2 linked regions of the Rhodoligotrophos appendicifer genome follow. The protein of the gene in region 1 interacts with the protein of each later gene in a pairwise test. Links are inferred from orthologs where the notes say so. Each region holds a gene or a part of one and is shown in the gene's direction. Other genes may lie near its edges.

What was found.
Region 2: the proteins of FKM97_RS12010 (region 1) and ybgC interact in binary tests that used the Escherichia coli proteins (3 or more experiments, as listed by UniProt). The link is inferred for Rhodoligotrophos appendicifer from one-to-one orthologs.

The regions. Positions count from the first base shown.
Region 1 is NZ_VHKL01000005.1:41,672-44,821, forward strand. Bases 279-3,109 are described here. They hold FKM97_RS12010 (acyl carrier protein), read left to right. Parts: upstream 279-1,491; coding sequence 1,492-1,728; downstream 1,729-3,109. Other genes in these bases: fabD (ACP S-malonyltransferase), read left to right, coding at 279-465; fabG (3-oxoacyl-[acyl-carrier-protein] reductase), read left to right, coding at 490-1,227; fabF (beta-ketoacyl-ACP synthase II), read left to right, coding at 1,876-3,109. In the rest of the region: more of fabD, read left to right, coding at 1-278; more of fabF, read left to right, coding at 3,110-3,141. UniProt on the Escherichia coli protein: Carrier of the growing fatty acid chain in fatty acid biosynthesis.
Region 2 is NZ_VHKL01000008.1:82,190-85,507, reverse strand. What follows is about bases 220-3,218. They hold ybgC (tol-pal system-associated acyl-CoA thioesterase), read left to right. Parts: upstream 220-1,483; coding sequence 1,484-1,954; downstream 1,955-3,218. Other genes in these bases: tolR (protein TolR), read left to right, coding at 2,951-3,218; tolQ (protein TolQ), read left to right, coding at 2,216-2,926; ruvB (Holliday junction branch migration DNA helicase RuvB), read left to right, coding at 454-1,497; ruvA (Holliday junction branch migration protein RuvA), read left to right, coding at 220-457. In the rest of the region: more of ruvA, read left to right, coding at 1-219; more of tolR, read left to right, coding at 3,219-3,318.

The DNA.
Region 1 (3,150 bases):
ATCGCGAATGACAATGGATCGGGTCAGGTGGTGGTCAGCGGCACCCGGGCCGCCGTTGAGGCGGCCGTCGAGACTGCCAAGGCGAAGGGCGCCAAGCGGGCGATCCTTTTGCCGGTAAGTGCGCCATTCCATTGTCGGTTGATGCAGCCTGCTGCCGACGAGATGCGGAGTGCGCTTGAGCAGGTGTCGATCGCCGACCCGGTGGTACCGCTCATTGCTAACGTCACGGCATCGCCCCTGCGGTCGGCTCAGGATATTCGTCAACGGCTGGCTGAGCAGGTGACGGGCACGGTGCGATGGCGGGAATCGGTGGCCTACATGGCTGCAGAGGGCGTGGATGCCTTCTATGAAATTGGTGCCGGCAAGGTATTGACCGGCCTGTCCAAGCGTCTCGTACCTGAGGCGGTGACCCAGACCATGAGCACGCCTGAGGAAATTCGGACATTCGCCGCCGCAAGGCGCTGACGGGATCGGTGAGAGGACGACATCATGTTTGATTTGAGCGGCAAAACCGCGCTGGTCACAGGAGCAACGGGTGGCATCGGCGCCGCCATCGCCAGGGTTCTCCACAATCAAGGCGCAGTCGTGGTTCTCTCCGGAACGCGTCAGGACCGATTGGACGCCCTGCAGGCCGAGCTTGGAGAACGCAGCTTCACGGTCGCCTGCGATCTTGGAGATTCCGCGGCCGTTGAGGCGCTGGTGCCGCGGGCCGAGGAGCAGGCGAAGCAGGTCGACATTCTCGTGAACAATGCCGGCCTCACCCGCGATGGTCTCGCGATTCGGATGAAGGATGATGACTGGTCGCGGGTCATTGAGGTGAACCTCACCGCAGCCTTTCGCCTGTCGCGGGCGGCCTTGAAGGGCATGATGAAGCGTCGCACGGGCCGAATCATATCCGTTACTTCGGTGGTCGGAACCACGGGAAATCCGGGGCAGGCCAACTATGCGGCTTCGAAAGCCGGCCTGGTCGGCATGACAAAAGCTCTGGCACAGGAGGTGGCCAGTCGGGGAATTACCGTCAACTGTGTTGCGCCCGGCTTCATCGAGACGCCCATGACCGCTGCTTTGAACGAGAAGCAGCGAGAGGCCATTCTCGGGAATATTCCTACAGGTAGAATGGGTTCCGCCGAGGAGATTGCAGCTGCGATCCTTTACCTCGCGAGTCCCGAAGCAGCCTACGTGACGGGGCAGACTTTGCACGTCAATGGCGGGATGGCGATGATCTGAAGCCTGGCTGTCTCGGCGGGGCGAATGCGGCGCAGGATTGTGCTTCAGCAGCGTCCGTCTTGGCTCTTGGTGAAGCGCTGAACTATGTGTTAGGAAACCGACGGCCCATGCGCGGGCTACGGTGGTCACATAATCCCATACTGAGACTTGGCCTTCCGGTCGGCTCGAGGTTGGGTTCCTTCTACCGATCGCCGCATCGGGGTGACCGATAGAGGATTTTGCGGGTGCCAACGACACCACCCGAGAAACTAAGGAAACTGAAATATGAGTGATGTCGCTGAACGGGTTAAGAAGATCGTCGTGGAGCACCTGGGCGTGGAAGCGGACAAAGTGACGGAGGAGGCCAGCTTTATCGACGACCTCGGCGCCGACAGCCTTGATACCGTTGAACTGGTCATGGCCTTTGAAGAAGAGTTCGGCATCGAAATCCCCGATGACGCGGCCGAAACGATTCAGACGGTAGGTGATGCCGTCAGCTTCATCAAGAAGAGCGCGGCCTAGAGCCGTCTTTCTCGCGCTCGGCGGGTTGGCTATGCTCACCCGCCCGCGCAGTGGCTGCCACGATCTTGGGTACCCTGAGGTCGAGGGACGGGTCGGGTTTCGATCCTCACTGGGGTGGCAGTTGACCAAAGGGCGATCAAGGAAAGCATGCGCAGAGTCGTCGTTACTGGAATCGGAATGGTCACGCCGCTGGCGTCGGGCGCGGAGCCATCCTGGGCACGCTTGATTGCCGGTGAATCGGGTGCGGGGCCGATTACGAAATTTGATGCAAGCGACATGTCCTGTCGCATTGCCTGCCAGGTTCCGACCGGCGACGGGCAGAATCACACATTCAATGCCGATGTCTGGATGGAGCCGAAGGACCAGCGCAGATATGACGAGTTCATCATCTTCGCTGTAGCGGCTGCAAAGCAGGCTGTTGAAGATTCTGGCTGGAAGCCGACCGACTACGAAGATCAGATTGTGACCGGCGTTCTCATCGGATCGGGGATCGGCGGACTGCCGGGTATCGAGGAAACGTCTTTGTTGCTGGCCGAGAAGGGCCCGCGGCGGGTCAGCCCGTTCTTTATTCCTGGACGACTGATCAACCTCGCCTCTGGTGTGGTCTCCATCGAATACGGCTTCCGCGGTCCGAATCATTCCGTTGTGACGGCGTGTTCGACCGGCGCTCATGCCATTGGCGATGCCTCTCGCTTGATCGCATTGGGCGATGCCGATGTGATGGTGGCCGGCGGCACTGAGGCGGCCATTTCGCGCCTCGGGATAGCGGGATTTGTCGCCTGCAAGGCCTTGTCGTCTCATTTCAATGATACGCCCGAGCGGGCCTCGAGGCCTTATGATAAGGACCGCGATGGTTTTGTGATGGGCGAGGGCGCAGGTGTGGTGGTTCTCGAGGAATTGGAGCACGCAAAGGCGCGCGGCGCCAAGATCTACGCCGAGGTGATCGGCTACGGCATGTCGGGCGACGCTTACCATATCACCGCGCCAGCTATGGACGGAGACGGCGCCTTCCGCTCCATGCGGGCCGCGGTGAAGCGTGCGGGTCTGCAACCCTCCGACATCGATTACGTCAATGCCCACGGAACTTCGACGCCCCTGGGCGATGAGATCGAACTGAAAGCGGTTGAACGGTTGTTCGGCGATGCGGCGGAGGGACTGACCATGTCGTCCACCAAATCGTCGATTGGTCATTTGCTGGGCGCCGCCGGTGCTGTAGAATCCATTTTCTCGATCCTGGCCATGCGGGATGGAGTGGCGCCGCCGACTATTAATCTCGACTCGCCGTCGGTGGACACAAAGATCGATCTCGTGGCCAATAAAGCCAAGGAAATGAAGATCGACACCGTATTGTCTAATTCCTTTGGTTTTGGTGGTACCAACGCATCGTTGATTTTCAGGCGTTACGTCGACTAGCCTGCTTGC
Region 2 (3,318 bases), on another replicon or contig:
GGACCAGATCCGCCTCTTCGGTTTTCTGAGCCCCGTGGAACGGGAATGGTTCCTGTTGCTGCAGACGGTGCAGGGGGTCGGGACGCGGGTGGCCCTCGCGCTGCTCTCGACCCTGACCGCATCGGACCTTGCCAACGCCATCGCCATGCAGGACCGGGCGACCATCGCAAGAGCCCCAGGCATCGGACCCAAGGTTGCCCAACGGATCGTAACGGAGCTGAAGGACAAGGCGCCTGCGCTCACTTACGCCGATACCGGCCTGGTGCGGCTGCAAGCCCTTACCGACGCCGGCGGGAAGACCGGCACGGCCTCCGCCGAGGCGGTATCCGCCCTCGTCAATCTCGGCTATGCGCAGGTCCAGGCCGGCGCTGCAGTGGCGACGGCGCTGGCCAAGGCCGGTGACGACGCCCGCACCGAGCAGCTGATACGAGGCGCTCTGCGGGAGCTGTCCACATGAATGCGCGTCTGATCGACCGCGATGCCCGCGAGGAGGATGCCGTCGACACGACGCTGCGTCCCTTGCGCCTCGAGGAGTTCGTCGGGCAGGGCAAGGCCAAGGCCAATCTGCGCGTCTTTATCGAGGCAGCCAAGTCCCGGGGCGAGGCCCTGGATCACGTTCTCTTCGCCGGGCCTCCAGGGCTTGGAAAGACCACTCTCGCCCAGATCGTCGCCCGCGAGCTGGGATCGAATTTCCGGTCGACCTCCGGTCCGGTGATTGCCAAAGCCGGTGATCTTGCTGCACTCCTCACCAATCTTGAGGACCGCGATGTCCTGTTCATCGATGAGATCCATCGCCTGAACCCCGCGGTCGAAGAGATCCTCTATCCGGCGATGGAGGATTTTCAGCTCGATTTGATCATCGGCGAGGGTCCCGCGGCCCGCTCGGTGCGAATCGACTTGGCGCGTTTCACCTTGGTGGGCGCGACGACCCGTTCGGGCTTGCTGACCACGCCCCTGCGGGATCGCTTCGGAATTCCCATCAGGCTCGATTTCTACACCGATGAAGAGCTGCTGCAGATCGTCTCGCGCGGCGCCCGTGTTCTGGGGATCTCCATGACCGAGAGCGGCGCCAGGGAAATCGCCAAGCGCTCTCGCGGAACGCCGCGGATCGCCGGCAGGCTCCTGCGCCGTGTCCGGGACTTCGCCTCCGTCGGCGGCGTCGAGCGGATCGACGAGAAGGCAGCCGACGGAGCGCTCCGTATGCTCGAAGTGGATAATCGTGGTCTTGACATGTTGGACCGTCGTTATCTTCAATGCATTGCGCTCAATTTCGGCGGCGGACCGGTGGGTATCGAGACGGTGGCAGCGTCTCTGAGCGAGGCGCGCGACGCTCTCGAAGAAATTATCGAACCCTTTCTGATCCAGCAGGGTTTCGTGAATCGAACGCCCCGTGGTCGAATATTGACACCGCATGCCTTTGCTCATCTCGGCCTCGCCACACCAGGCAGGTTGCAGACGCTGCAAGTCGAGCTCTTCGGAGAGGATGATGCCCCGTGATCGCGATACCTGGCCCGACCTCGCTGGCCGCATGGCCGGGCCGGAGCACCGGCTGCCGGTTCGGGTCTATTATGAGGACACCGACTTCTCAGGCTTCGTCTATCATGCCAATTACCTGAAGTTCTGCGAACGCGCCCGCTCCGACTGGTTACGGCTCCTGGGCTGGCATCACCGGGATTTGATCACGGAGGAGGGCGGCGGTTTGGGTTTTGTCGTCCGCAAGCTGCAGGCCGAGTTTCGCAAGCCGGCGGTGATTGACGATGTGCTTGAGGTGGCAACAAAGATCGCCAGCCTGACGGGGGCTCGCCTGACACTCGAGCAGACGGTGTATCGAGGTCTGGAGCGCCTGTTCGAGATGGCGGTGACGGTGGCCCTCGTTGATCGCAGCGGACGGCCTCGGCGCGTTCCGGCTGAATTGATGGCGGTCATCGCCCCGAAGGCCGTGAATTCCGGCTAGCCCGCGCGGGGAGCGGCAAAAAAGTCAGCCATCCCGCCGCATTTCCGCAGCGCGGTAAATCGTCTATTAACCATGTCCTGTATTGTATCGGTGACGGGTGCCAACGGCGACACGGTGAGTGACCGGCGCGAGGGACCAGCGCGAGGTGAGAGTGCGCCGCAGTTTGAACAAACTTGACGGGCTTGGTGGGTTAACCACGCCTGGATCGAGCTTGAACTCCAAGCTCCCGGCATGCTGTTCAGCGAATTTCCGGGGACGTGAATGCCAGTAGAGATTGCACAGGGCGCTGCCGCCGCGCCCGTTGACTATTCGCTGATGGCGCTGTTCTGGCAGGCGCACATTGTGGTCAAGATCGTAATGATCGGCCTCCTTGCTGCATCGATCTGGACCTGGGCCATCGTGTTTGAGAAATACGTCCTGGTCCAGCGCATGAAGCGTGCGACGGATCGCTTCGAGCAGATGTTTTGGTCCGGCCAGTCGCTGGAGGAGCTTTATCTGAGCTTGGGCCCGCGCACCAACACGGGCATGGCGTCCTTGTTCATGGCTGCCATGCGCGAATGGAAGCGCAGCCAGGACAGTGCCATTCGCGCCGGTTTTCACGGCGTGCAGAAGCGGATCGAGAAGGTGATGGACGTACAGCTCCAGAAGGAGATGTCGCGCCTGGAAAGCCGATTGCTCTTCCTGGCGACCGTCGGGTCCACCGCGCCCTTCATCGGCTTGTTCGGCACGGTCTGGGGCATCATGAGCAGCTTCCAGGCGATCGCCGCGAGTAAGAACACCAATCTGGCCGTGGTGGCCCCCGGCATTGCCGAGGCGCTCTTCGCCACGGCGATCGGCCTGATCGCGGCGATTCCCGCCGTCATTTTCTACAATAAGATCAACAGCGATCTGGGCAAGATCGGTGCGCGTCTGGAAAACTTTGCCGATGAGTTCTCGGCGATCATCTCGCGGCAATTGGACGAGCGCAGCTAGCGCAATAAGGGAAAGAGGCAGGGGATGGGCGCGAGCCTTCAGACCAACAACAGCGGAGGTCGCCGCGGCGGACGCCGCAGACGGTCTTCCCACGCGCCTATGAGCGAGATCAACGTCACCCCCATGGTCGACGTCATGCTCGTGCTTCTCATCATCTTCATGGTCGCAGCCCCCCTGCTGACGGTCGGCGTGCCGGTAGAATTGCCGGAAAGCAAGGGCAACCCCATGGAAGGTGATAAGGAGCCGTTGACGGTCTCCGTCGACGGCGCCGGCAAGATCTTTTTGCAGGACACGGAGATCACCCTCGACACACTGGTGCCGAAATTGGAGGCGATAACCAAGCAGGGTTACGACGAGCGCATCTATGTTCGGGGTGACAAAGCGGTCGATTA